DNA from 4 places in the Mesorhizobium ciceri biovar biserrulae genome. Region 1 is predicted to be linked to each of the others. Evidence: riboswitches for the same ligand, from Rfam matches in the RefSeq annotation. Region 1 holds a riboswitch; each other region holds the start of a gene.
What was found. A riboswitch is a leader RNA that binds a small molecule or an ion and turns the genes downstream of it on or off. The one in region 1 is predicted to bind cobalamin.
Positions count from the first base shown of each region.

Region 2: linked by a shared signal. The riboswitch ahead of bluB (5,6-dimethylbenzimidazole synthase) and the one ahead of A4R29_RS10255 (ABC transporter ATP-binding protein) in region 1 are both predicted to bind cobalamin.
Region 3: linked by a shared signal. The riboswitch ahead of A4R29_RS17045 (DUF1636 family protein) and the one ahead of A4R29_RS10255 (ABC transporter ATP-binding protein) in region 1 are both predicted to bind cobalamin.
Region 4: linked by a shared signal. The riboswitch ahead of A4R29_RS16880 (CbtB domain-containing protein) and the one ahead of A4R29_RS10255 (ABC transporter ATP-binding protein) in region 1 are both predicted to bind cobalamin.

Region 1 covers NZ_CP015064.1:2,262,423-2,269,658, forward strand. Annotated here, with positions in the region: gene A4R29_RS10235 (MFS transporter) at 1-1,103, shown strand, start outside; gene A4R29_RS10240 (D-arabinono-1,4-lactone oxidase) at 1,116-2,393, shown strand; gene A4R29_RS10245 (alanine racemase) at 2,393-3,532, shown strand; gene A4R29_RS10250 (AraC family transcriptional regulator) at 3,538-4,371, opposite strand; cobalamin riboswitch at 4,607-4,813, shown strand; partial or broken gene A4R29_RS10255 (ABC transporter ATP-binding protein) at 4,979-5,765, shown strand; gene A4R29_RS10260 (ABC transporter substrate-binding protein) at 5,815-6,762, shown strand; gene A4R29_RS10265 (FecCD family ABC transporter permease) at 6,792-7,236, shown strand, end outside.
Region 2 covers NZ_CP015064.1:1,807,726-1,814,961, forward strand. Annotated here, with positions in the region: gene A4R29_RS08045 (hypothetical protein) at 223-1,206, shown strand; partial or broken gene bluB (5,6-dimethylbenzimidazole synthase) at 1,329-2,054, opposite strand; cobalamin riboswitch at 2,058-2,237, opposite strand; gene A4R29_RS08055 (histone deacetylase family protein) at 2,359-3,285, shown strand; gene A4R29_RS08060 (exodeoxyribonuclease VII small subunit) at 3,289-3,540, shown strand; gene A4R29_RS08065 (DUF2277 domain-containing protein) at 3,651-3,917, shown strand; gene A4R29_RS08070 (pirin family protein) at 3,957-4,877, shown strand; gene dxs (1-deoxy-D-xylulose-5-phosphate synthase) at 5,020-6,933, shown strand; gene A4R29_RS08080 (hypothetical protein) at 7,082-7,236, shown strand, end outside.
Region 3 covers NZ_CP015064.1:3,644,479-3,651,714, reverse strand. Annotated here, with positions in the region: gene cobG (precorrin-3B synthase) at 1-1,482, opposite strand, end outside; gene cobN (cobaltochelatase subunit CobN) at 1,479-4,841, opposite strand; gene cobW (cobalamin biosynthesis protein CobW) at 4,860-5,897, opposite strand; gene A4R29_RS17045 (DUF1636 family protein) at 5,900-6,328, opposite strand; cobalamin riboswitch at 6,368-6,571, opposite strand; gene A4R29_RS17040 (winged helix-turn-helix domain-containing protein) at 6,602-7,236, opposite strand, start outside.
Region 4 covers NZ_CP015064.1:3,607,586-3,614,821, reverse strand. Annotated here, with positions in the region: gene A4R29_RS16895 (methyltransferase family protein) at 1-465, opposite strand, end outside; gene A4R29_RS16890 (heparan-alpha-glucosaminide N-acetyltransferase) at 462-1,460, opposite strand; gene A4R29_RS16885 (MFS transporter) at 1,684-2,883, shown strand; cobalamin riboswitch at 2,940-3,144, shown strand; gene A4R29_RS16880 (CbtB domain-containing protein) at 3,181-3,360, shown strand; gene A4R29_RS16875 (CbtA family protein) at 3,376-4,146, shown strand; gene cobU (bifunctional adenosylcobinamide kinase/adenosylcobinamide-phosphate guanylyltransferase) at 4,139-4,654, shown strand; gene cobO (cob(I)yrinic acid a,c-diamide adenosyltransferase) at 4,656-5,270, shown strand; gene cbiB (adenosylcobinamide-phosphate synthase CbiB) at 5,307-6,278, opposite strand; gene cobD (threonine-phosphate decarboxylase CobD) at 6,277-7,236, shown strand, end outside.

The DNA.
Region 1 (7,236 bases):
GGATCGGTTCGGTCGGCCTGCTCATTCTTGGCCTGCAGCCGGTGCTGCTCGGCGCCCTCTATACCGAGGGCCATGTCAGCGGTGATGAACTGGCGCTGGTCGCCACCGCCGAGATGATCGCCATTGCCATCGGCTCGGCTGTCGTGGCGATGTTGCTCTCGGCGCACAATATGCGCTGGAAAAGTGCCGTCCTTCTGTTGCTGCTGGCGCTGGCCAATGTCTGGACGGCCCATGCCGCGAGCGCCAACATGCTGATTGCGGCCCGCGCCCTGGCAGGGCTCGCTGAAGGCGGTCTGGTCGCGGTCGCCACCGAATTGATCGCCCGTTCGCGGCGCGCCGAGCGCATCGGCGGCTATTTCGTCACCATGCAGACGCTGGCGCAATGCGCGCTCGCCCTGTTGCTGGCGCTCTATGTCATTCCGGCCGCAGGGTCGGAGGGTGGCTTCATCGTTCTTGCCGTCGTCTGCGTCGTGTCGCTGGCGGTCGCTTTCACTGTCCCAGGTGACTATGCCGACCTGCCCAAGGAAGAGAATCTGGCCAATGTGCTGACGGTTCCCTCGATGACCGCGCTGCTGTCGGTCTTCTGCTACTTCATGTTCTTCGGCGCGGTCTGGGCTTTTCTGGAGCCGCTAGGCGCGCAATACGGCATCGATGGCCGCACCGTCGGCCTGATCGTCTCGGCCAGCCTCGCGGTGCAGGTGTTGGGGGCGATGACGGCGACCGCGTTCGAGGCGCGCATCGATTATCGCCTTGCCATCGCGGCGATCGGCGTCGTGGCGCTTGTCAGTTCCCTGGTTCTTGCCAGCAGCCCCGGCCTGACGACGTTCTGGGTCGCTGCCCTGGCCATGGGCTTTATCCTGCTGTTCATCGTGCCCTACCAGATCCGTCTGGCGATCACCGCCGACGAGACGCGCACCGCTGTGCTGCTGGTGCCGGCAGCCCAGCTGTTCGGCCTGGCGATCGGGCCGATTGCGGCGTCGCTGCTCATCGACGGCAAGGATTTCCGGCCGGTGCCGGAATTCGCCGCCGCCAGCGCGGTGGCAAGCGTGGCGCTGCTCGGTCTCTTCGTTCTTGTGTCACGTCGCCGTCGTGCGGTTGCCTGAGCGGGGAGCGCCATGTCGAACACTTGGAGCAACTGGTCGGGCTTCGTAAGTGCCGAGCCCAAGCTGATCGCCAGCCCCGGCGATGCCGGTGAACTCGGTGATCTCGTCCGGACCGCGCCCGGCCCGGTGCGCGTTGCCGGCGCCGGTCATTCCTTCACACCGCTGGTGAAATCGCAGGGCACGATCCTGTCCCTGGAGAGACTGGAAGGGCTGGTCTCGCACGACGCGCAAAAACATCAGGCGCGGGTGCGGGCAGGGACCCGGCTCGGCCCGCTCATGCACATCCTGCAAGGCATTGGCCAGGGCCTGCCCAACATGGGCGATATCGACCGCCAGGCGATCGGCGGCGCGCTGGGTACAGCCACGCACGGCTCTGGGCCGACGCTCGGCGCCTATCACACGCAGCTGGAGACGGTGCAGATCGTCGACGGCCTTGGCAAGGTCCGCGACTTCAAGCGGGCAGGGGATCGGGACATGATCCACGCCATCGGTGTTGCGCTCGGCGCTTTCGGCGTGCTCACCGAAGTGACGCTGAACAACATCGCGACCTACCGGTTGCGCCGCCGCAAATATGTGCTGCCGATCACCGAGATGCTGCGTGATTTCGAGGCGATGATGGCCGCGCATCGCTCGGCCGAATTCTACTACATTCCGTTTTCCGGCTATGCGCAGTTCATCGCCAGCGATTTCAGCGATGCCGCACCCACCACGCGGCCGCCGGAAGAGGACGAGGCGGGTTTGAGGACACTGCGCAGGCTGCGCACTTCACTTGCCTGGCTGCCATCGCTGCGTGGCCGCCTGATCCGATCGGCGGCCGCCAAATTTCCCGCCGAGGACTACGTGCAGGACTGGCTCAACGTCTATGCCAGCGACCGGCAGACCAAGTTCAACGAGATGGAATATCATTTGCCGTTCGAGGAAGGGCCGAAGGCGCTGGCCGAGATCATCGAGCTGACCGAGAAGCGCTTTCCCGAGGTCTATTTCCCGATGGAGGTGCGCTCGGTCGCGCCGGACCAGTTCTGGCTTTCGCCATTCTACAACAGGCTGACCTGCTCCATCGCTATCCACCATGACGCCGCGAACGATCCTTTGCCGTTCATGCGGGCGGCAGAGCCGATCTTCCGCAGATATGGCGGCCGGCCGCATTGGGGCAAGATGCACAGCCTGAAAGCGGCGGAGCTGAAAAAGCTCTACCCGCGCTGGGACGATGCCATGGCGGCGCGCCGCGACATCGATCCGGAAAACCGCTTCGTGTCGCCCTACATGGCCGGCCTGTTCGGCATCGAATGATGAGCACCTATTTTTCCACCCTCTCGGATGCGCTGAAGACCGCCGGCATCTTCCGACCCTGCCTGCTGCTCGACCGCGATCGGCTGGACGGAAACATTGCCCTGGTAAAAGGGAGGCTGGATCCCGGCCTGGCCGTGCGGCTGGTCGACAAATCGCTCGCCTGCCTGCCGCTGCTTGCGCATATAGGCAAGGCGCTTCGCCATGAGCGCTTCATGACCTTCCACCCGCCGATCAGCGAGGCGGTGCTGAAGGCGTTTCCGGATGCCGATCTGCTCTACGGCAAGCCGATGCCGATCGGTGCGGCAAGGGCTGCGCTGGTGAAGGGTGATGCCGACTGGTCGCGTGTCTGCTGGCTGATCGACAGCGAGGAGAGACTGGCGGAATACGGTGCTCTCGCTGACGAACTCGGCATCGGCCTGCGCATCGCTTTCGAGATCGATGTCGGGCTGCATCGCGGCGGCTTTGCTGATCCCGCGGCCTTGTCGAAGGCGTTGAGCGCGTTGCCGGCCCGGCTGCATTGCGAAGGCGTCATGGCCTACGAGGCGCATGCGCCTCTCATTCCCGGCCTTTTCGGCGGACCGGCAAAGGCATTGGCGGAGGCGTCGGCGCAGGCTGCGGCGTTCGTCGCCTGTCTCGGCGCCGACCACCGCCGCATCCTGAACATCGGCGGCAGCAAGACCGCGCTGCTTCATCGTGGCGGCGCGGCCAATGAAGTGTCGATGGGCTCGGCCTTCGTGCTGCCCAGCGACTTCGATACGCCAGGCCTCGACGGCTTCCAGCCGGCGGCTTTCATCGCTACGCCGATCCTGAAAGTGGTCGAGCCGATGCTGCCTGGTCCGCCGGCCGTTACTCGCCTGCTGCAGGCGCTCGGCCGCTTCCCGCGCAAGGGCTGCTATCTCTATGGCGGCAAGTGGATGGCCGAGCCGGTCTTCCCCCAAGGCATGAAGACGAACGGCCTGCTCGGCCTGTCCTCCAACCAGCAATTCATGGGCTTGCCCGCCGATGCGACCGCAAGGCCAGGCGACTACGCGTTTCTAAGGCCGACGCAGAGCGAGGCCGTGCTGCAGCAATTCGGGTCGATCGCCGTGTTTTCCGGCGGAAAGGTCATCGATCGCTGGCCGGCGCTGCCGATGGCGTGATCGAGCTACGCCTTCACCGGTACCCAGATCTCCAGCCCGCCATTGCCGCTGTGGGCATCGAACTCCGGTCCATAGCGCTCGAATTCCGGTGCATCCGCGATTTCGTGACCGGAGGCGGGCAGCCAGCTGTTCCAGATCGTGTTGATCGTCCGGCGGATGGATGAGATGTGCTCGCGGTGCGAGAACACCGCATATTTCTGCGCCGGCACCCGCACCCGATAGAAGTCCTTCGGCAGATCCGCAAAGCCGGACACTTCGACGCCGACGACATAGTCGAAATTGCCCGCGTCGTCGCCGTTAAGGCAGACGCCGTAGAAAACGCCTGAGATCTCGCCGGGGATGTTGCCGATATAGGGTGCAAAACGCTGCCACTGCATCGGAATCCCGGCGCTGGTTTCACAGCTGTAGCGTTCGCCGAGGCCGGCGATCAGGAACGGCCGGCTGGTCTCGAAGCGCGGTGGTTCGAGATTGGTGAGGAAGGACTGGCCCATCAGGATCGGCTCCACGAGGTCGAGGTTGTTGGTCGAGCCTTGCGCGCGCACCAGTTCCGGCGTGGTGCCGAACTGATCGCGGAAGGCACGGGTGAACGCCTCATGCGAGTTGTAGCCGGCGTCGAGCGCGACGACGAGGATGTCGGGCGCTCCGCCGGCCAGCTTGCGCGCCGCCTCGGTCAGCCGGCGTGAGCGCATGTAACCCATCACCGAGCGGCCGGTTGCGGCGCCGAAGGCGCGCGTCACATGAAAACGCGACACGCCGCTGCTTTGCGCGACATCGTCAAGCGAGATCGCCTGCGGCAGATGGCTCTCGACGAACCACAGCGCTTTCTCGGTCGGGTTCATGGGGCTCCTTTTCGCATTGGCCGGATCATCTTGGCGTTTCCTGGCGCGGCCAGTTTGATCGAAATTGCGCATCCCGTGCAATCTGCGCCGATCCCATGGGCTTTCGCTTGACAGCGGGCCGCGTCATCTCCTAAGAATGTTATGTTATTACATAAAGTGAGCGTGCAATGCCTGTTTCCCTTAGCTGGCCCACCACTTCGTCCGAGAAATCCATTGCGAAGAGTTTGGTGGAAATCTACGCTGAAGTGGTGATGGTCCCCGAGCCGAAAGGCGAGGGGTGAAAAGGGAACACGGTGAGGCCTGTTCAGGTCGAGGCCGTGGCTGCCCCCGCAACTGTAAGCGGCGAGCAAAATCCGTGAATGCCACTGGCCGGCAAGGCTGGGAAGGCAGGATGGCGCAACGACCCGCGAGCCAGGAGACCTGCCATCACTGAGTTGACCGGACGGGGTGTGCCGGGAGGAAACGCGAGTCCCGGTCTTGTTGGCCGGTTCGCCAGCTTCCTTCCGTCGCCAGTTTTGGAAAGTGACGGAAAGTTGGACGGCTCCATCGATCATCGCATCACCATGCGCACGCTTTGCCGTCCCCGCAATCCGGCGGGCTGCAGCCGATGAGCGCAGCGCTTCTCGAAGCCCATGACCTCTGTGCCATGGCGAATGGGCGGAATCTGGTCCAGGCGGTCAGCTTCTCGGTGGCCGCTGGCGATCGCCTTGCCATCATCGGTCCCAACGGCGCCGGCAAGACGACGTTGCTGCGCATGCTGTCGGGCATGATGCGGCCAAGTTCCGGCGAGGTGAAGCTTGGCGGGCGACGGCTCGATGGGATTTCTGTCGCCGAGCGGGCACTGCATATCGCCGTGGTCGGCCAGACCGACCAGCCCGATCCGCGGCTGGCGGTGATCGATTATGTCGAGCTTGGCCGGGTCCCGCATGCCGGGCTGCGGCGCAGGCGCGAGGAACGCGATATCGTCGTCGACGCGCTGCGCCGGACCGGCCTGCTGCCGCTGCTTGGCCGCACCATCGGCTCGCTGTCGGGCGGCGAGCGCCAGCGCGCCCAACTGGCGCGCCATCGCCCAGCAGCCCAAAATCCTGTTCCTCGACGAACCGACCAACCATCTGGACCCGCGCGCCCGCGGCGAACTGCTCGACCTCGTGGCAGGCTTTGAGATGACGGTGATCGCGGTGCTGCACGATCTGGCGCTGGTAGCACCCTTCGCCACCAGGGTGGCGGTAATGAACCATGCCCGCCTGCAAGCGCTCGCCGCACCGCGCGAAGCGCTGGCCCAACAGCTGATCCGCGAGATTTTCGGCATCGATGTGCTGCGCCTGCGCCATCCGACCGAGGATCGAGAGTTGACGGTGTTCGAGGTTCCGAACCGTGCCGCGCCGCCGTCGTGATTGAAGCCGTTCCATAGTCGACCCGATCCCACCCACAAGGAGCATACCCGTGAAACGCCTCGCTTTTTCGCTTGCCGTCTCGCTGCTGACCTCGACCGCCTTCGCCTTCCCGGTAACCGTCGACAGCTGCGGCAAGCCGCTGACCTTCGACGCGCCGCCGAAGCGCGCTGTCATCCACGATCTGAACATGGCCGAGATGGCTTTCGCGCTGAAATTGCAGCCGTCAATCGTCGGCCTGACGGGCATCACCGGATGGTACAAGGTCGGTTCCGAATTCAAGGCAGAGCAGGGTTCGATCCCGGAGCTGGCGCCGAAATATCCGACGCTCGAAAACCTCGTGGCCGTGGAGCCGGATTTCTTCTTCGCCGGCTGGTACTACGGCATGAAGCCGGGTGGCGAGGTGACGCCCGACACGCTTGCCCCGCACGGAATCAAGACGCTGGTTCTGGCGGAAAGCTGCGTCCATCTCGACAAGAGCCGCCCCGCCGCCTCGATGAACCTGCTCTATGGCGACGTCGAAAAGCTGGGCAAGATCTTCGGCAAGGAGACAGAGGCTGAAAAGCTTGTCTCTGGCTGGAAGGCGCAGCTCGCCGACATCACCGCCAAGGTCGGCAGCGCCAAGGGCACGCGGGTGTTCCTCTACGATTCCGGCGAGGACAAGCCGTTCACCGCAGGCAAGTTCGCCATCCCCAGCGCCATGATCACTGCCGCCGGCGGCGACAACATCATGGCTGACATGGACACCAGCTGGGGCAACACGGATTGGGAAACGGTGGCGTCGCGCAATCCGCAATTCCTCATCCTGCTCGATTACCAGGACGGTGGCGGCTACAGGAAGCTGCTCGATTTCCTGAAAGCGCATCCGGCCATGAAGGAGACAGACGCGGTCAAGAACGAGCGCTTCGTCGCCCTCCGCTACGCCGAGCTGACGCCCGGACCCGCCAACATCGAAGCGATCGACAAGATCGCCAAGGCCATGCACCCGGAAGCATTTTGAGCTTGCGCCATCCGGCATTTGCGTTGGCCATGCTGGCGGGAGCGGCGGCGATCGCCGCTCTCGCTCTGCTGTCGATCGCCTATGGCTCGACGCTGATCCCGCTGGCCGACGTTGTAGCAGCGCTTGGCCGCGCAATCGGCTTAGGCGGGCACGACGTGTCCGGGCCGGTCGGCAAGATCGTCGTCGATCTGCGGCTGCCGCGCACGATCCTGGCCATCTGCGTCGGCGCGGGCCTCGGCGTCGTCGGCGCGCTGCTGCAGACAGTGACCCGCAACGATCTCGCCGATCCGTTCCTGTTCGGCCTGTCGTCGGGCGCCGCCGCCGGTGCTGTTTCCGTCATCACCGTCTTCGGCGACAGCTTTGGCATCTGGACGTTGCCGGTCGCGGCCTTCACCGGCGGCATATTGGCCGCCGGCGTCGTCCTGCTGCTGGTCGCGCGGGTGAGGGGCCAAGGGCCGGAGCGGCTGATCCTCG
Region 2 (7,236 bases), 450 kb from region 1:
AGCTAAGGTACATATTCGTCCATGGTGCTGATTTGCGCCGGTGACCCGCCGCACAGGCGGGTTTTTCGTTTGATGCTCCGTCAGACAACGCGCCGGCGAAAGGCTGCGAAAGAAAACCGTTGCCCCGAATTCGTCGCGCTTCGGCGTCAGGGGCCGGCAATTGACAATCGCCGGGTTGAGTTCATCCTCTTCCACCATCTCTGAGGCGGAGATTCGGGGCACATGTGGGATTTCGAGATCGGCCGGTCGGTGTCCATCATGATGCGGACCTGGCCGTTCATCGTCTTTCGTATGATCGTCTATTTCGGCATCACGCTGGCCTACATCATGGCGACCGGCACCGGTGCCTCGGTCGGCTATGGTGTCGGCCATATCTCCACCGATCCCGACGGGCCCATGTCCTTTGCCCTGTGGGGCGGCGTGGTCGGGTTTGGCATCGTCTCGATCGCGGTCTACTGGATCCGCGAATACATCCTCTATATCGTCAAGGCCGGCCACATCGCCGTCATGGTTCATCTGATCGACGGCCGCGACATTCCCGGCGGTCAGGACCAGATCGCCTACGCCAGGGATGTCGTGGCCCAGCGTTTTGCCGAGGCCAATATCCTTTTCGTCGTCGACCAACTCGTCAAGGGTGCCATCCGCGCCATCACCGGCCTGCTCGGCGGTATCGCCGCCTTCCTGCCGATACCGGGCCTGAGCGGCCTGGTCTCCTTCATCAACACGGTGATCCGCCTGTCGCTGACCTATGTCGACGAGATCATCCTCGGCTACAACATCCGCATCAATTCAGCCTCACCCTTCGAGACGGCGCGCCAAGGCGTCGTGCTCTATGCCCAGAACGGCAAGGTCATGGTCAAGAACGCCGTCTGGCTGGCGGTCATCATGTGGGGCGTGTCGTTCGTCATCTTTCTGATGATGCTGGCGCCTGCCGGCGCCATTCTGTTCCTGATGCCCGGCCAGCTCGCCGGCTGGGCCTTCGTGCTCGCCATCGTCTTCGCCTGGGCGTTCAAGGCGGCCTTCATCGAGCCTTTCGCCATCGCTTGCCTGATGCAGGTCTATTTCAAGACCATCGCGGGCCAGGTGCCGGATCCGGCCTGGGACGCCCGGTTGGCCGAGGCGTCGTCGAAGTTCAGGGAGCTCAAGGACAAGGCGCTCGCCTCCTTCGGCGGTTCGCGCTGGGGTACGGCCGGCGCCACACCCTGATCGGCCGGGCAGGTGGTGTCTGGTGAGGCAGAAACGGTGTTGAGGCGCGCCACGGTGGACTTCAGCTGTGTCTCGCCTTGCCCGGAAAACGTCTCGCTCATGATCAGTTCCGGCAGCGGCAGCCGCCGTCCCCAACCATGCGTTTCAAGGTCCGGTTTGGAAGCGAACTCGGAAACACGGCCGACGCAGAGATAGGCGATTGGCGTTACGTGATCCGGAATGGCCAACAGCCGCTTCAGCGCCTCAGCCTCGATGATGCTCACCCAGCCGACGCCAACGCCCTCGGCACGCGCGGCCAGCCAGAAATTCTGCACCGCGCAGACGGTGCTGTAGAGATCCATCTCCGGATTGTGCCAGCGTCCCAGAGGCGAACCTTTCGAGCGCTGCCGGTCGCAAGTGATGCAGATGTTGAGCGCGCTCTCGCAGATGCCTTCCAGCTTGAGCTTGCGGTACAGCGCCTGTTTTTCCGCCTCGATCGCCGGCAGTTCCTGCTCGCGCGCGGCCAGGAACAGGTCGCGCACCCTTTCGCGTCGCTCGATGTCACGAATGACAATGAAATTCCATGGCTGCATGAAGCCGACCGATGGCGCATGATGGGCGGCAAGCAGCAGCCGCGCCAGCACGTCGTCATCGATCGCGGTGGGCAGGAAATGGCTGCGCACGTCGCGCCGCGTGAACATGGCGCGATAGACCGCATCGCGCGCATTCTGGTCGAATCCATCGTCAATGGCAGCGGTCATATGTTCCGGCATCGCTTGTCCCCTTGCGATTGCAGATTCAAAACGGTCAGAGCGTACTTTGTGCGTCCAAATGGACGCACGTCGCTGTGATGTCATCCGCCTGACCATGCGGATGACGATGCCTGCCAGGCCGGTCTTCTGGCTTGGGATCAACCCGCGTCCGGTGCCTTCCCGTCATCGACAGTGGCATTTACCGGCGCGGTCCCCCTCACAGCGTTGGGCACGCCACGGAATTCAACCGTGTTCCCGATTCTCCCGCTTGCGGCGGGCACCAGGCAGTACCAAGAACCTTACGCCGAAGCGCCGGCGAGGCCAATGCCCGCGGCGACGCGAATGGACGCAGGCGCGATTTTCCCCAGTCATCGGCCGCCCGTGCATGGCCTTTGTCGATCCGGGTCACTAGATTAGGACGATGACCACCCGTCTCTACACGCATCCGATCTTCCTCGAGCATCTCACGCCGCCCGGACATCCCGAGCGGCCCGACCGCCTGCGTGCCATCGAGCGCGTGCTCGATGAGGAAGCCTTTGCCGGGCTCGATCGTATCCAGGCGCCGGAAGGCGACGAGGCCACCATCCTCTACGCGCATCCTGCCGATTTCGTCGCCCGCGTGCGCGCCGCCATTCCCGACGAGGGGATTGCCCGCATCGATGCCGACACCACTGCCAGTCCTAAGAGCTGGCAAGCGGCGATCACCGCGATCGGCGCCGCCAACGCCGCCGTCGATGATGTCTTTTCGGGCCGCGCCGACAACGTCTTCGTCGCCGCCCGGCCGCCCGGCCATCATGCCGAAAAGACCACGGCCATGGGCTTCTGCCTGTTCAACACGGCGGCGATCGCGGCGCGTTATGCGCAGAAGAAACACGGTGTCGAGCGCGTTGCCATCGTCGACTGGGACGTGCATCACGGCAATGGCACGCAGGATATTTTCTGGGACGATCCCTCGGTGCTCTATTGCTCGACACACCAGATGCCGCTTTATCCCGGCACCGGAGCGAAGACCGAAACGGGCGCCGGCAACATCGTCAACGCACCGCTGGCGCCGCAGACCGGCAGCGAAGTGTTTCGCGATGCCTTCCTGTCGCGCGTCCTGCCCGCGCTCGACAATTTCGCGCCCGACCTGATCATCATTTCGGCCGGGTTCGACGCGCACCACCGCGATCCGCTGGCCGAGATCAATCTGACCGAGGATGATTTCGATTGGGCGACCGGCCAGCTGATGCAGCGCGCGGCACGCCACAGCGGCAACCGGCTCGTCAGCCTGCTCGAGGGCGGCTACGATCTGCAGGGATTGGCATTTTCGGTCGCCGCCCATGTCGGTCGACTGATGAAAGGATGAACGATGGCTGGTGAGACCAACGAAGACGTCAAGGCGATGAGCTTCGAGCAGGCACTCGATGCGCTGGAGAAGATCGTCGATGATCTGGAGCGTGGCGACGTGCCGCTCGACCAGTCGATCAGGATCTATGAACGTGGCGAGGCGCTGAAGGCGCATTGCGACCGGCTGCTGAAGGCCGCCGAGGACAAGGTCGAGAAGATCAGGCTGTCGCGCGACGGCAAGCCGGTTGGAACGGAGCCGCTCGACGCGGATTGAGGCCGGTCCGAACGATGGCCTCGCCTCACCGGTTTTTGGACATGATCATGATCGAGGATATAACTCGTTGCGATTGAAACAGCTCAAGGACAAGAGGAGATACGGAAGCGATGTGCAGAAACATCAAGACCCTGTTCAATTTTGATCCGCCGGCAACCAATGACGAGGTGCGCGACGCGGCCCTTCAGTTCGTCCGCAAGCTGAGCGGAACGACGCGACCCTCGAAGCAGAACCAGCACGCCTTCGATCATGCCGTCGACGCCATCGCGGCCTCGGCGCGCGAACTGCTCGATTCCCTGGAAACCCATCAGCATCCGCGCAATCGCGAAGAGGTGGCGGCCAAGCTGCGGGCAAAGGCGGCCATCCGCTTTGCCTGATGCGGCCAGGCGGCCTTCGACCACCGACAAGGAGAGTCCATGAGCTTCTTCCCCGGGAAAGACCCTGAGGTGGGCGATGCGTTCGCCAGCGATCAGATCGAATTGATGGTCGTTCCGAACGCCAAGGACATCGGTGGTTTTCAGGTGCACCGTGCCCTGCCAACGGCAAAAAGGCGGTTGGTCGGTCCGTTCATCTTCTTCGACCGCATGGGTCCCGCGATCCTGCGGGCCGGCCAGGCGCTGGACGTCCGTCCGCATCCGCATATCGGACTGTCGACGGTCACCTATCTGTTCGACGGCAAGATCCGGCACCGCGACTCCCTCGGCACCGAAATGGTCATTCAGCCCGGCGACGTGAATTTGATGACCGCCGGCCGCGGCATCGTCCATTCGGAGCGTACGCCGGAGGAACTGCGTGGCGCGCCGATGTCGGTATCCGGCCTGCAGACATGGCTGGCGCTGCCGGACGACAAGGAAGAGGTGGCTCCTGTGTTCGAGAACACAGGAGCGCTCAGGCTTCCCCAGATTGATGCCGAAGGCGTCAACGGGCGCCTCATCATCGGCGATTTCCAAGGATTACGGTCCCCGGTCAGGGCCGATTCGGAGACGCTCTACGCCGACCTGCGCCTGGCGCCCGGCGCCAGCGTGAAAATCCCTGCCGATGCGGAAGAGCGCGCCATTTACACGCTGGAAGGCGAGGTCTCGATTTCGGGCGATGTGTTCCCAGCCGAACGGCTGCTGGTGTTCCGTCCCGGTGACGAGATCGTCGTGTCGTCGCAGACCGGGGCGCATTTCATGCTGTTCGGCGGCGCCTCTCTTGGTTCGAAGCGTTACATCTGGTGGAATTTCGTCTCGTCGTCGAAAGAGCGTATCGAACAGGCGAAAGAGGAATGGAAGACAGGCCGCTTCGACATCGTTCCAGGAGACGAGGAAGAGTTCATTCCGCTGCCGGAAAGCTGATGCCTGTCGCCCAAAGTGGCCCGGTTTTGGGGAAACGACCTGCATAGAAGCAAAAGACCACAGTCTGATCCGCGTCACTGACACGCATTTACTTTCGCCGGCCGGCGGCCTATTTCGCCCATCAACCGAAAGCCTGAGCACCGTGAACGCAACGCCGCATACGCCGCTTCTCGACAAGGCCCGCATCCCGGCCGACCTGCGCATGCTTGCCGAGAGTGAACTGCCGCAACTGGCGTCCGAGCTTCGCGCCGAGCTGGTCGACGCGGTATCCCGCACGGGTGGTCATCTGGGCGCCGGCCTTGGCGTGGTCGAGCTGACGGTGGCGCTGCACTATGTCTTCAACACCCCCGATGATCGGCTGATCTGGGATGTCGGCCACCAGGCCTATCCGCACAAGATCCTGACCGGCCGCCGCGACCGTATCCGCACGCTGCGCCAGGAAGGCGGCCTGTCCGGCTTCACCCGCCGCGCCGAGAGCGAGTACGATCCCTTCGGCGCTGCCCACTCCTCGACATCGATATCGGCCGGCCTCGGCATGGCCGCGGCCCGCGATCTCTCCGGCGGCCGCAACAATGTCATCGCCGTCATCGGCGACGGCGCCATGTCTGCCGGCATGGCCTACGAGGCGATGAACAATGCCGGCGCGCTCGATGCACGGCTGATCGTCATTCTCAACGACAACGACATGTCGATCGCGCCGCCAACCGGCGCCATGAGCGCCTATCTGGCGCGGCTGGCCTCCGGCAAGGCCTATATCGGCCTGCGCGATTTCGGCAAAAAACTGACGTCTTATCTCGGCAAGCGTGCGGATCGTGCGATCACAAGGGCGGTCGAGCATGCACGCGGCTACGTCACCGGCGGCACGCTGTTCGAGGAACTCGGCTTCTATCACATCGGCCCGATCGACGGCCACAATCTGGAGCATCTGATCCCGGTCCTGAAAAATGTCCGAGACAATGGCGAAGGCCCGGTGCTCATCCATGTCGTCACCCAGAAGGGCAAGGGCTATGCGCCGGCGGAAGCCGCCGCCGACAAATATCACGGCGTCAACAAGTTCGACGTCATCACCGGCGCGCAGGCCAAGGCGCCGGCCAACGCACCGGCCTACACCAAGGTGTTCGCCGAAAGCCTGGTCCAGGAGGGCCGCGAGGACGACCGCATCGTCGCCGTCACCGCAGCCATGCCGAGCGGTACCGGCCTCGACCTGTTCGGCGAAGCGTTCCCGTCGAGGACCTTCGATGTCGGCATCGCCGAACAGCACGCGGTGACCTTCGCCGCCGGCCTCGCCACCGAAGGCTACAAGCCGTTCGCGGCCATCTATTCCACCTTCCTGCAGCGCGCCTACGACCAGGTCGTCCACGACGTCGCCATCCAGAAATTACCGGTGCGCTTTCCCATCGACCGCGCCGGCTTCGTCGGCGCCGATGGCGCCACCCATTGCGGCGCCTTCGACACCACCTTCCTGGCGACACTGCCGGGCTTCGTGGTGATGGCGGCGGCCGACGAGGCGGAGCTGCGCCACATGGTACGCACCGCGGCAAGCTATGATGACGGCCCGATCGCCTTTCGCTATCCGCGCGGCAATGGCGTTGGCGTCGACATGCCGGAGCGTGGCTCCGTGCTCGAAATCGGCAAGGGCCGCATCGTCAGGGAGGGCACCAAGGTAGCATTGCTGTCCTTCGGCACACGGCTGCAGGATTGCCTGATCGCCGCCGAGGAGCTAGGGGCTGCCGGGCTCTCCACCACGGTCGCCGACGCCCGTTTCGCCAAGCCGCTCGACGAGGATCTGATCCGGCGGCTGGCCCGCTCGCATGAGGTTCTGGTGACGGTGGAGGAGGGCGCCGTCGGCGGCTTCGCCAGCCATGTGCTGCAGTTCCTCGCCCATGAAGGCCTGCTGGAAAGCGGCCTGAAGGTGCGCCCGCTGGTGCTGCCCGACGCGTTCACCGACCACGCCAAGCCGGAAAAGATGTATGCCGATGCCGGGCTCGATGCTGCCGGCATCGTGCGCACCGTGTTCGTCGCGCTCGGGCATACGGTTCGCGCCCAGCGCGCCTGAATCAAAGTCTCAGTGACTTGAATCAGTTTGCCGGCCAACGTTCTTAACGCGTTGTTTACGCTGCGGTTTGGCGCTTTGCTTACCGTGTCTCTTGGCCGTTTTTCAACGGCGCCCTGCTAGATCGTGATCAGGCAGGGAGACAGCAACAATGAAAACGCTTCTGTGGGGCGCAGCGCTTTGCGCCGTCATCGTCGCGCCGGCCACAGCCGAAACGCGCTATGATCGCAGCCTCGAAAAGGCGGCCATGGGCATCGTCGCCGGCAAGATGGGCGACATCCGCGGCGGCTTTTCCTTCAAGCAGGT
Region 3 (7,236 bases), 1.4 Mb from region 1:
TTCAGTTTGGGCCTGTCGGTAGGCCTCGGCGATACCGGCCGGCCCGAGCCTTGTCAGGCAAGCGGCGGCGGTTTCACCTTGATATCGTGTGCTGCGGATCATCGCCGCGACGCGGCCGATGCCGCGCGCGGCGTCATAGCCCGGCCTGTAGCCGGCAGGAAGGGCCTTTGCCGTCGCGTTCACGACAAGTCCGGCTCCATTTTCGCCGCCGACGATCGTCAGCGCTGCCGGACCGGGGTGGGCGCAGCCTTTGGCACAGCCGGAAATGTGAAGGGTGAAGTCGAGGATGTCGGCTGTTTCAGCGGCTATCGTCTCGGCGATGTCGCGTGTGGCGATGCGGCCGGAGGCGCAGGCCGGCATGCCCGGGCAAGCGGCAATGCGCGTGCGCGGGTCGGTGGGGGCGATGACGAAGCCGAGGGTGGCGGCGGTGTGCTGGAGGGGGTGGTTGGCGGCGGTTGGTTGACCGAGGAAGAGCAGGGCGCGACCGGGGGCGAGGCGGATTTCTGACGTGCCGAGGGCGAGGGCGTGTTGGGCGAGGCTGATGAGCTTGTCGGCCGGCATGCTGCCGTAGGGCAGGGCGATGCCGAGGGCGGTGGCGTGGCCGGCTAAGGGGAAAAGGCCGATAGGTTTGCGCGAGGCGCCCCCCTTTGCCCTGCCGGACATCTCCCCCTCTAGGGGGGAGATTACGCCGTCACCGATGGTTTCGCCAATCTCCGGTGTTGTTAAGGAAAAGCCGGCGTCGAAGCTGCCAATCTCCCCCCCTGAGGGGGAGATGTCCGGCAGGACAGATCGGGGCGCCTCGCGCAAACTCGTCGAGCATAGCCAACCCGCCAGAGACACTAATTGCCTCTCCGATAAATCCCTTGCGTGGGCCTCGCGGCCTTTCTCTGCAACCATCCTTAGAGCTGCAACGGCAATATCGCGCGCCGCACCTTGATCGGCAAACGCCAGCGGCCTCGCATTCTGCCCGTCACCCGCGACAGACACCCGCCACCGAACTCCCGCATCGGTGCGCGTCGCAGCAAGCCGCACGTCGGCCGTGACCGCATCCATGGTGAGTTGCCCGCAGCCGTCCACAACGACCGACACCTTCGGCCCTAGGCGTTGTACGAGCCCAGCTTCTTCGATCGCAGCCCTGATACGTTCAGCCAGCGGCCGGGGATCGGCAATCTCTTGCGGATCAATGCCGGCCAGCGGCCCGGTCTCGACCGGCACGCCGGTGCGAACCGCGATATCAAGCGCATCGACCTCCGCCGCCAGCAGCGCAGCACTTTGCGCCGTCAGGCCGCGTATCTGCAAACTGCCGCGCGCGGAGACTTCCATGATGCCATTGCCGTGCCGCAAAGCGGATTCGGCTAGTCCGATCAACGACTCTGGCGATATCCCCCCAGCGACCGGGTTGAGCCGCACCAGCAGGCCGTCGCCGGTTTGCATCGGCGCCGACAAAGCCGGACAGGCGCCGCGGCGCGAGAAGGCGCTCATGCCGCCACCCCAAGTGCTTCTGCCTCGGCAATCAGGGCCGTCAAATCGTCGTCGATGGAATTGCGCAGGGGATGCCAGAGGCCGCGCCGGCGCGCCGACAGGAAACGCTCGGCGATGATTTTTGCGGCGGCGGGGTTTTCGCGCAGGATGAAGGCGCGGACCATGGGATCGCCGACATAGGCGTCATGCACCGCCTCGATCAGCGTTCCCGAAATGGCGTGCGTGGTTTCGGCGAAGCCAATCAGCCGGTCGACGGTTTCGGCGAATTCCGAGGCGCCGCGCGGGCCGTGGCGCATCTGGCCTGATATGAAGCGTGGATTGACGGCGCGGGCACGCACGACGCGCGCTACGGCCTCACTGATCGAGCGTGGCTTCGGCTTTTGCGGGTCCGTGGTGTCGAGCACGATGACGTCGGCATTCCTGCCGAGCGCCGCAACGGCTGCGGAAAAGCCGCCGATGAAGGCCACATCGGCGGAGCCCTCGAGGATGTCGCGGCCGGGGTCGTCGCCGGTGTGGACGAGAAGATCGGCTTCGGCGATGCGGCCCTCGAAGGCGCCGGGCGCGGAGATGCCTTCGCCCCCGGCGCCGCCATAGGCGTGCGATGTAGCGTCGAGATAGGCGCGGCCGATTTCGTCGCGCGCGCTCCAGTCGCCGGAGGACATGAGATCCTCGACGCCGGCGCCGTATGTGCCCGGCGAGGTGCCGAAAATGCGCGGGCTGATCTTGCCGTCGGCGCGGGTCTTGGCCGCGAGTGGGTTTTCCGAATCCTCCTCGTCGCGCGCGGCAACCGCGTTGGCTGCGGCATCGATCAGCGCGATCTGGGTCGGGAACATGTCGCGGAACAGGCCGGATATGCGCCAGGTGACATCGACGCGCGGACGGCCCAGCATGGCCGGCGGCAGCACTTCGATGCCGGTGATGCGGCCGGTGGCCAAATCCCATTGCGGCCGGCAGCCCATCAGCGCCAGGCCTTGAGCGATCTCCTCGCCGCCGGTGCGCAGCGATGCCGAGCCCCAGAGATCGATGACCAGCGAGCGTGGCCAGTCGCCATGCGACTGCATGTAGCCGCGCACGACTTCCTCCGCCGCTGCCCTGCCCAAATCATAGGCGGTCGGCGTCGGCATGGTGCGCGGGTCCGAGGTGAACAAATTGCGGCCGGTGGGCAAGACGTCCGAGCGGCCGCGCGCAGGCGCGCCCGCCGGACCGGCCTTGACGTGGCCGCCATCGAGCGCGGCAAGCAGCGCCGCCTTCTCGGCTTCAGCGCTCTGGCGGCGCATGGCGTCGGGCTCATCCTCCGGAGCGCGGCCATAGATATGCAGCCCGTCCTTGATGGCAAAATCCTTGAGGTCACAAAGCCAGGCGTCGATGCGGCGCAGCGCCTCGTCGGGCGCGTCGGTTCTCGCAACGCCGGCTTCGGAGGCGAGACCGGTTTTTTGCGCGGTGTCGACGATCAGTTTCGCCAGTCGGTCACGGCGGCGACGGTCGAGCCCGTCGGCCTGCGCATATTCGTCGACCAGCCGCTCGAGCTTGTGCTGGTTTTCGTCCAGCCCGGCGCCGGTCAGCGGTGGCGGCAAATGGCCAAGAGTGACGGCGGCAATGCGCCGCTTGGCCTGCGCCGCTTCGCCCGGGTTGGAGACGATGAAGGGATAGATGACGGGCAGGGGACCGGTGACGATCTCCGGAAAGCAGTTTTCCGACAGAGCAACGGTTTTGCCCGGCAGCCATTCAAGCGTGCCATGGGCGCCGACATGGACCAGCGCGTGGACGCCGAGCGACTTGCGCAGCCAGAGGCCGAAGGCGATCAGCGCATGGCGCGGGGGCAGCGTCGGGTCGTGGTAGTCGGCGCGGCGGTCGACGGAGCGGCCGCGGTCGGGGGCGAGGGCGACGGTGATGTTGCCGAAGGTGGCGGCGCGGAAGGGGAAGCTTCCGCGCAAACCTGTTTCGTCTTCCGCTTTGCCCCAAGCAGCTTCGACCGCAGCGATTGCCGCAGTCGGCAACTCCGTCGAGAAGGCAATGTAGTTATCTAAGGCCAATCCAGTATCGCTGGCTTCCAGCAAATCCAGCAACCCACGCGGCGTCTGCGGAATCCCCTCAATCACATAGCCCTGCTCCTTCAGGTCATGCAGCATGGCGAGCACGCTGGACGGCACGTCGAGGCCGACGGCATAGCCGGTTCGACCAGGAGCGCTAGGGTAATCCGGGATCAGGATCGCCAGCTTGCGCCCGGCGCGGGGTGTCTCCTGCAACTTGATGAAGGCCGCGACGCGGTCAGCGACCTGCGCCACGCGATCCGGTTCCGGCCGGTTGGCGAAGGCGCGGTGGCCGAGTGCGGGATCGGTCTCGGTCTCGCCCTTGAAGGAAATGGCGCCGGCGAGGACGCGGCCGTCGAGTTCGGGCAGCACGACATGCATGGCGAGGTCGGCGGGTGCCAGGCCACGCTGGTTGTTTTGCCAGATGTCGCGGCGGGTGGTGGCGACGATGACCTGGAAGACAGGCACGCCGGCGCGGTCGAATAGCGTTTCGATGCCGGGTTCGGCGCCTGAGGCGAAAGCGGTCGCGGTGATGATGGCGGCGGGCTTCAGCGCCGTCAGTGCTGTTTCCACGAAGGCGAGGGAGGTTGGGTCCTTGAGGCTGGAGACGAAGATCGGGACTGGGTCGATGCCGCGCTGCCGCAGCGCTTCAACAAGCGCATCGATGGGCGCGACATCGGCGGCCAGCAGCATCGAGCGATAGAACAGGATGGGGATGATAGGAGCGTTGACGTTGTAAGCGCCAGCATTCGATAAGTCCCGCTTCTCCACAACTCCACATCCAGGCACGTAAAAACCAGCTTTCGGCACCACCACCGGGCCGATAACTTCCGCATCCGACCCCGCCAGCCGCGCCAATTTCCGCACCAGTGCGCTCATATTCGCCGGGCCGCCCTCGCGGAAATAGTCGAGCAGGCCGTCCAACTCCTCGCGCGGCAGCGTCGAGGCTTCGATCAGGCGCAGATCCTCGTCGCGGCATTCGCCGGGCAGCAGCGCCAGTTTTATGCCGCGTTCGCGGGCGGTCGAGGCAAGCTGGTCGCAGCCGTAGCGCCACCAGTCGTAGCCGCCGAGGATGCGCACGAGGATGATCTTGGCATGGCGGGCGACGCTGTCGACCCAGAGGTCGACGGACATGGGATGGCGCAGGTCGCGCAGTGCGGCCAGCCGCATCGAGGGCAGGCGGTTGGCATCGGCCTTCCAGGCTGCCGCCAGTCCGGCGAGGTCGCTGTCGGTGAAGGACAGCGCCACGATATCCGCCGGCGTCTGCCGCAGATCGACCGGCTCGGCGAGGTCGTCGAGCGAGGCGGATGTCGTGGTTAGGATGTGCATCGCAATCCGTGTCCGAAATCAGCCGGCGAGTATACGCTCGATCGCCGGGCGGTTCAGCCCTTTCAGGCCGATGACGACGAGGCGCGAGCGGCGGTCGTCCTGCGCGGTCCAGGCGCGGTCATAGTAATGATTGACGCGCGGCCCGACGGCCTGCAGCAAGAGCCGCATCGGCTTGCCGCCGACCTCGACGAAGCCTTTTACGCGCAGCACGTTCTCTTCTTCGGCGACGGTGGCGACGCGCTTTGCCAGCTCGTCCGGATTGGCGATCGAGGCAATGTCGACGATGAACGTGTCGAAGTCGTCATGCTCGTGGTCGAATGCGCCGTCATGATGGGACTTGCGGTTTTCGATGTCGTCCTCGACGGCGAGACCGAGCCCGAGCAGCACGGAGGGATCGACCTTGCCATGCGAGGTCGGCACAATCTTCACTGCGCGGGCGGAGTGTTCGCCAACGATGGCATTGGCGCGGGCGGTGCCGGCGGCGTCCATCAGGTCGCTCTTCGACAGGATGATCAGGTCGGCGCAGGCGATCTGGTCCTCGAACACTTCTTCCACCGGATCGTCGTGGTCGAGCGTCTCGTCCCCGGCGCGCTGCGCCTGGAGGGCCTCCATGTCGTTGGCGACGCGGCCTTCGGCCAATGCCGGTCCGTCGACCACGGCGATGACGCCATCGACGGTCACCCGGCTTTTCACGCTGGGCCACTGAAAGGCCTGGACCAGCGGCTTGGGCAGTGCCAGGCCCGAGGTTTCGATCAGGATATGGTCGACCCTCGGCGTCAGCGACAGGATTTGGTCGAGCGCCGGGACGAAATCATCGGCGACAGTGCAGCAGATACAGCCATTGGCCAGTTCGACGATGTTTTCCTCGGGGCAGGTGTCGATACCGCATCCCTTGAGGATCTCGCCATCGATGCCGATGTCGCCGAATTCGTTGACGATGATGGCGATGCGCTTGCCGCCGGCGTTTTCCAGGAGATGGCGGACCAGCGTCGTCTTGCCGGCGCCGAGGAAGCCAGTGACGACGGTGCAGGGAACGCGGGATACGGAAGTGGTCATGGTCAATCCTTCAGCATGTCGATGGGTGGAATGCGGGCCACGAGGCCGCGCTTGAGGCTATCGGGGCGGCCACGCCACGGGATCAGGCCATCTTTCGAGGTGGCGAAGAGCTTTGCGCCTGTCACGAGGTCGGCGCCGCTGGTCGCGGTCAGGTCGCCGAAGACATAGCTCCAGCAGCCGTCGCGCAGGATCGCGGCGCTGAGGCGCCGCTTGCAATTGCCAAGGCATTCGACGCTGCGGATGCGGATATCGTCGCCAGCGGCGGCGCGGCGCGTGTCGTCCGTCAGCAACTCGCCGGCGCGGGGATGAGCGTCGGAGCCGGTCTCATTGCGGCAGGAGCCGCAGACGATGATGGTGACGCCGGCCAAGGCATCATCATGGCCGGACGAAATATCCGCTGTGCCAGCCGAAAAACTGCTGTCGTGGTCCAAAGATCGGGCTCCTTGCCCGGAAACCCGCCGGGCGATCGGATTCTACAGTCGCAGACGGCAGGTCTCCTGGCTCGCGAGTCATCGCCTTGGGTAGCCGCCTTCCCGGGAATTCCCAGTGGTTTTCGGCCTTGGCTCTTCGCTTACAGTTGCGGGGACAGCCGCGGATTTGGGATTTTGCCCCGCACCGCATTCCCTCTTAGCCCTTGCCGTTGCGGGCAAGGGACCATCTGGAACCGGATTTAGGCTTTTGCGGGCGGCGGTGTCAACGCGAGCTTACGACACGGCTATGTCGGCCAGCGCCGGCCCCAAATCCCCGGCAGGCGTCACTTCGATGCGTTCGAGCCCGAGCCAACCTTGCATCTGCTTCAATTCCTCGAACAGCTCCGCAGCGGTTTCAGGCGGCGCACCGGGCTCGGCATAGGCCGCATGGACCCGCAGTATGCTGGCCGGGCGATCGGCCTTGAGGTCGACGCGTGCCACGATCCTGTCGCCGAGCAGGAACGGCAGGACATAATAGCCATACTGCCGCTTGTCGGCCGGTGTGTAGATCTCGATGCGGTAATGGAAATCGAACAGCCGCTCGGTGCGCGAGCGCTCGAAGACGACCGGATCGAAGGGTGCCAGCAAGGCGCGGGCCTCGACTTTGCGCGGCAGACGGGCGTCCCGGTGAAGATAGGCCGGCTTGTCCCAGCCTTCGACACGCACCGGCAGCAACTCGCCCGTTTCAACCAGTTCCTCCAACCGGCCTTTCATATCGGCCGGCGACAGGCGGAAATAATCGCGCAAATCGCTTGAAGTCGCCACGCCGTGGGCGCGGGCGGAAATGCGCAGCAATTCGCGGTGCGCGTCCTCAGGCGTCGGCACCGGCAGATCGAGGATCGCCTGCGGCAGCACGCGCTCGGGCAGGT
Region 4 (7,236 bases), 1.3 Mb from region 1:
GCGCACGCGTTTGGCGTAGTCGCGGTATTTCTTGCCGAATTTTGCTGCCAGCACCTTTTCCTCGCCTTCGATCGCCACCTTCTGCGTGGCATAGGCGGCGATGAACGCCAGCGGCAGGAACCACACGATGCCCGAGACAAAGGCGACGCCGATCAACAGCAGCGTGTTGGCCAGATACATCGGATTGCGGGTGACGCCGAAGGGACCCGTGGTGACCAGGTGATCGGGTACAGCGTTGGGGTTGAGCGTGGTCTTGGCCCGGATCATGGTGCGGATCGCGGTGAACCAGAGTGCGGCGACGGCAAACAGCGCCACCCAGCCGGCCGCGAACAGGATATCGCCCAGCAGGTCGCCGATCCAGGGCAGGGGATAGAGCAGGCCCAGTGCGATGCTGACGGCGATGGCGGCGATGTAGATCAGCGGCGGCCACGGTATGAGCCCCGGCTTCGGCTGGTTCTCGGTCATTCGGCCCCTCCCTCCATCAACTTGCTGTCGGTCTTGGCGGTGCACATGCCGGCGAGATCGGACAAATGCGCTTTCCACTCCGCAGTCTGATCGTTGTTGTAGAGCCTATCAAGCGTGGACTCGCCCTCGAGCGTATCGAGCATGCAGACACAGTAGCTCGTACAGAACTCGGTGTCGCGCGACTGCTCGCAGGACAGCTGACAGGTTTTGAGGAAATTCACCTGCGGGGTTTCGACCTGCGCCGGCATGATCTGCGAGAACAGCCAGACGCAGCCGATCAGCAGCGGCTGGTGGATCAAATAGAAAGCCAGGCTGTGCCGGCCGATGAAGACCAGCGGGTTGGCCAAGCGACCGGGCGCCAGATTGGCAAGCCTGGCAAGCAGGCCGGCACCTGCGGCGAGTTTCGTCACCGCGATGCCCGCAAGCACGGCGCCGAACCACGGAAACAGCGGAACGTAGTCGTTGGAGCGCGGATTGTTCGCCGACAGGCCGACCCACCACAGCCATGGGTGATCGAAGGCCTCGAAGCGCAGATAGACGGGGGCGGCGATAACGAGCGCGGCGACGACAAGCGTCAGCAGCGCCGGCAGGCGCAGGAAGGCGAGACCGAGCAGGCTGGCCAGCGCGATCTCGTGCAAGATGCCGAAGAAGATGAAGCCGTCCGGAGTGGCGATGCGGGTGACGACCGAAATCGCGATCGCGGCTCCGGCGACCATGGCGAACCGCTTCCAAAAGCCGTTCCAGCGGATTTGTCGGCCGTGGGCGAGATACAGGCTGACGCCGACCAGGAACAGGAAGGTCGAGGCGATGCAGCGCGCGTAAATCTTCCACCAGCCGAAGGCGGTCAGGCCGGGATCGGTGTAGCCGAAGAACTCCAGATCCCAGGTGAAATGGTAGCTTGCCATGGCGATCAGCGCGATGCCGCGCACGATGTCGATGGCGACGATGCGCTTTGGTCGATCCTGAACGGGCGCGGTCGGCGTTTGGATGCTCATGGTCTCGCATTCTGATTCAGCCCCGCTGGAGGACTATCACGGTTGCCCAGGACAAAAGAAGACCGGCAACCCTGCCGATAACGCCGGATCAGCCGCGGCATTGGGCCAGTGCCGGAAAGCCTTTGGCCGGCTTCGCTTTTGCCGGATGCACGTCGGTTTCCTCTTATTGGCGCTGAGGTCGCCACGGCAGATTTGACCCGGTGAATCTGCTTCGGGGAAAGCAATGTCCACCCATGTGCGCCATCCGATCTGGCTACCGGCCCTCAAGGCCGCGGACGCGCGCACCTTCGCTTCGCTCTATGCGGTCGAATCCTTCGCCCGCGCCACGGTGTCGAGCGTCATCCCGATCCAGGCTTACGAGATCCTGCACAACGAGCAGATCGTCTCGATCCTCTACACCGTCGTGGCGATGCTCGGCCTGTCGGTGACATTGTTCATGCCGATGCTGATCCGCCGTTTCGCCCGGCGCTGGGTCTACACGGCGGGCGCCTGCCTGCTGGCCATCGGCTCGCTGTTCTTCGTCACCGACACGCTTGCCGGGCAACTGGCCGGCATGCTGTGCCGGGTGATGGGCGCCAGCGCGCTGTCGATCACGCTCAACCTCTACATCATGGACCACATCCGCAAGACCGACTTCATGCAGGCCGAATCGCTGCGCATGGCGTGGTCGATGCTGGCCTGGACCGGTGGGCCGACGCTCGGCATCTTCCTCTACACGCGCTTCGGCGTCTATGCCGCGCATGGCGCGGTGGCCGTGTTCGCGTTAGCCTTGCTGGCATTGTTCTGGACCTACCGGCTCGGCGACAACCCGTCGATCCGTCCCGGCAAGACGCGACCAGCCAATCCGCTCGCCAATATCGGCCGCTTCATCGCCCAGCCCAGGCTCAGGCTGGCCTGGCTGATCGCGTTTGGGCGCTCCTGTTTCTGGACGACGTTCTTCGTCTATGGGCCGCTGTTCATGGTCATTACGGGTGAGGGCAAGCTGGCGGGCGGCCTGCTGGTTTCGGCCGGCAACGCGCTTTTGTTCATGGCGATTTTCTGGGGCAAGGCGGGAAAGCGCTTTGGCGGCCGCAGGACCATGACATTTGCCTATTTCGCCATGTCGGTCGCGCTTCTGGCGGCGGGCTTCGTCGGCGAAACCGTGCCGCTGCTCACCGGCGCCTTCCTGCTCTGCGGCGCCTTCTTCACCATTGCACTCGACGCGCTCGGCTCGACCGCCTTCATGCGCTCGGTGCGCTCCTATGAAAGATCGCAGATGGCGGCGGTCTATCGCACCTATCTCGACTTTTCCGAGCTGACGCCGCCGCTGGTCTATTCGGTGGTGCTGGCCTTCTTCGGCCTGGGCTCGGTGTTCGTCACGCTCGGCCTGCTGGCGGCGGTCTGCGGCTTCGTGACGTGGCGCTATCTGCCGAAATCGCTTTGACCTTCATGGCGCATTCGCAACGGTCGCCGGCGGAATTTGGTTTGCCGGACGCGAGGATTCTGCCTATAGTCGCCGGTGTCGCCGGTTCCATTTTGGAGCCAAGAGGGAATGCGGTAAGGGCGGATTTCGCCCAATGCCGTGGCTGCCCCCGCAACTGTGTGCGGTAGTCCTCTCCATATGCCACTGAAGATTTTTCTTCGGGAAGGTGGGGAAGGACGCTGATCCGTGAGCCAGGAGACCTGCCGGCGACAGGAAACTGACTTCGATGCCCTCGGGTGGAGGGCGAAAGGACAAGACATGACTACCGCTTCCGTCTCCCTCGGCGCTTCCGTCTCCTCGCAGTCGCGCTTCATGCAGCTCGCGCTTGCCGCGCTGCTCGGCATTTTCGTGATGGGCTTTGTCGGCTTCTCGCATATCGATGCGGTCCACAATGCGGCTCACGACTATCGCCATTCGATGGCATTTCCCTGCCACTGACGAGGGGCTGACATCATGAACCTGTTTCGCAACGTCGTGTTCATCGCGGCGATCGCAGGGCTCGTGGCCGGCGTCGTTCTTGCCTGCATGCAGGCCTATGCGACCGTGCCGCTGATCCTGAAGGCGGAAGTCTACGAACAGGTGGGCGGCGGGCATCACCATGACCATGCCGCTCCGGCAGCAACGAATAGCAATGCCATGAGCACAGCCGCTCCGGCCCCTGCCGAAGCGACTGCTGCGGCGGAAGACGAGGGCTGGGCGCCGGCAGACGGTTTCGAGCGTTTCGCCTTCAGCGTGCTTGCCAACATCGTCACCGGCATCGGCTTCGGGTTGATCCTGGTCGCGGTTTCCGAATTCGCCGGCGGCATCGGTGGTTGGCGCCAGGGCGTGTTCTGGGGCCTGGCCGGCTTTGCCGTGTTCACGCTGGCACCGGGCCTCGGCCTGCCGCCGGAACTGCCGGCCATGCCGGCCGCCGATCTCACCCAGCGCCAGATCTGGTGGTGGGCAACGGTGGCGGCAACCGCTGCCGGTCTCGGCCTGATCGCGTTCCGCAAGTCGCTGCCGCTGGCGATCCTTGCCGTCCTTTTGATCGTCGCACCGCATGTTGTCGGGGCACCGCAGCCCGACAGTTACGAGACGGCGATTCCGGAAGGGCTGCATCACCAGTTCGTGGTGGCGGTGACCGTGACCAATCTGGTGTTCTGGCTGGTGCTCGGCGCGGTTGTCGGCGTGGTGCGCGGCCGCTTCACCGGCACCGCGACCAGCCTGCGCGACAGCTTTGCCTGATCGCAAGACACTGACCTTCCTCATCGGCGGTGCGCGCTCCGGCAAGAGCGCGCACGCCGAAATTTTGGCGACCGCCTTGCCGCCGCCCTGGACCTATATCGCCACGGCGCAAGCCTATGATGACGAGATGCGTGAGCGCATCGCGTTGCACCGGTCGCGGCGCGGCGAAGGCTGGACGACCATCGACGCACCGCTCGATCTCGCGGGCGCGCTTGCCGCCTTGCCGGACGATCGGCCGGTGCTTGTCGACTGCCTGACGCTGTGGCTGACCAACCATATGCTGGCCGAACACGATTTCGAGCTGGAATGCCGGCGATTGGCGCAGGTGCTGTCGCGGCCGCGCGGCCCCTGGTTCGTGGTGTCCAATGAAGTCGGACAAGGCATCGTGCCGGACAATGCACTGGCGCGCCGGTTTCGCGATGCCGCCGGCCGGCTCAACCAGCAGGTCGCGGCGATTGCCGATACGGTGCTGCTGATGGTGGCGGGGCTGCCGCTCAAGGTGAAATGATATGACCGATATCGACAATAAGGATGAAGAGCGCCACCGCGCCAAGATGGCCAAGCGCAAGGCGGTGCAGGATGCCGAGGTGGCGAGCAAGACGGTCGAGAAGGGATTGCTGATCGTCAACACCGGCCCGGGCAAAGGCAAGACCACGGCCGCCTTCGGGCTGGCGCTGCGGATGCTCGGCTACGGCAAGCGCGTCGGTGTCGTCCAGTTCATCAAGGGCAAGTGGCACACCGGCGAGAAGGACGCCTTCGCCGCCTTCGGCGACCGTGTCGTGTGGCACGCGATGGGCGAGGGGTTCACCTGGGAAACCCAGGATCTGAAGCGCGACATCGCTGCCGCCGAAGCCGCCTGGGCCAAGGTGCTCGAACTGATGGCCGATCCGTCGATCAGCCTGCTGGTGCTCGACGAATTGAACATTGCGCTGCGCTACGACTATCTCGATCTCGACAGAGTGGTTGGCGCGCTAAAAGCGCGGCGCGAGGGCCTGCATGTCGTTGTCACCGGCCGCAACGCCAAGCCGGCGCTGGTCGAGGCCGCAGACCTCGTCACCGAAATGGGCGTGACCAAGCATCATTTTTCCGCCGGCGTGAAAGCGCAGCAGGGGATCGAGTTCTGAGTGTTCCTCAACCTCCCCAGACGGGGGAGGGTGAGGTTAGGTCACAACGATGACAACGACCGAAACCAACCCGAACAGAGCGATCAGCAGATAGTCGGCGACGCGATAGAGTTTCAGCGCCTGCCTGATGTCGAGGCTGTCGGCTTCACGCCGCCCACCTTCGCCCATGAAGACGTCGTCGACCAGCACGCCGCCATAGAAGCGCGGGCCGGCGAGCGCCAGGCCGAGCGCACCGGCCATCGCCGCTTCCGGCCAGCCGGCATTGGGCGAGCGGTGTTTTTTCGCGTCGCGCCGCACCGCATGCCAGGCTTTTTTCGCATCAGCGCCTTTGACGAAGAACGCCGCCAGCACGATCAGAAGCGCCGTCAGCCGCGACGCCGGCAGGTTGATCCAGTCGTCGAAGCGCGCCGCCGCCCAGCCGAACGCCTCGTGGCGCGGGGTGCGGTGGCCGATCATCGAATCGGCGGTGTTGGCGGCCTTGTAGGCGGCGCCGCCGGCCAGGCCGCCGACGCCGGTCCAGAAGGCAGGGGCGACGATGCCGTCGGAAAAATTCTCGGCCAGGCTCTCGATCGCCGCGCGGCAGACACCGGCCCGGTCGAGCGTTTCAGGGTCGCGACCGACGATCCGCGAAACGGCAAGGCGGGCCAAGGCGAGGCCGCCGGTGTCGAGGGCGTCAGCCACCGCCTCGACATGCTCATAGAGGCTCTTCTGCGACAGCAGCGACGTTGCCAGAAGGGCCGTGATGACCAAGCCCATGGGAACGAACCAGAACAGGATCTGTACGCCCAGGCCGACTATCGCCGGCACCAGCACGATGACCAGCAGCGCCTGGACACCGCGCTTGCGACGCAGCGCGTCGGGATCAGTGGCGCGGTTGAGCCTGCGGTCGAGAAAGGATATCAGCCTGCCGAACCACGTCACCGGATGGCCGATGGCGCGAAACAGCCAGTCGGGGTAACCGAGGGCGAATTCGACGACCAATGACAGGAAAGCGATCAGGACTGACATGAAGCTTCTTAATGGGGCGGTTGTGGACCATGGTGGAAGTCTTGGCCGCGCGAGGGTGCTTTTCCCCAACGCCCTGCTGCCTTTCGTCGACCTCTCGACCGGTATCAATCCGCACTCCTACCCGCTTTTCGACCTGCCCGCCACCTCGCTGTCGCGGTTGCCGGAAGCCGCGCGCACACGCGACCTGACAGAGATCGCGGCCAGCACCTACGGCGCGCCGTCGCCAGCCAACGTCGTGGCGGCGCCTGGCACGCAGATCCTGTTGCCGCGCGTTGCGTCGCTCATCGCGCCCGGCAAGGCGCTGGTGCTGGGTCCGACCTACGCCGAACATGCCCGCGCTGCCGCGATCGCCGGGCATCAGGTGACCGAGGTCGATAATTTCGAAGCGTTGGCTGACGCCGACCTCGTCATCATCGTCAATCCGAACAATCCGGATGGACGTGTCATAGAGCGCGACCGGTTGCTGGCTCTGGCCGCCGGATTGCGCGCCAAGGGCGGACTGCTGGTCGTCGACGAGGCGTTCATGGATGTCGGCCCGCGTCAGCACAGCCTCGCGGGCGATGTCGGTCAGGGCGGCCTCGTCGTGCTGCGCTCGTTCGGCAAGTTCTTTGGCCTGGCCGGGCTGCGGCTCGGCTTTGCACTTTCCGATGCTGCGACGGTCGACCGGCTGGAAACGCAATTCGGACCATGGGCCGTTGCCGGCCCGGCGCTGGAATATGGCGTCCGCGCGCTTGCCGACATCGGGTGGCAGGACGTGATGCGGGCGTCGTTGGCCGGTGAATCGGCGCGTCTCGATGCGCTTTTCGGCCGCTTCGGCGTTCCTGTTGCGGGCGGAACCACACTGTATCGTTTCCTCAGTCTGACCAATGCCGCCGATTTGTTTGCAGCGCTCGGCGAGCGCGGCATCCTGCTTCGCCATTTTGCCGACCGGCCTGACGTTCTGCGCGCCGGCCTGCCG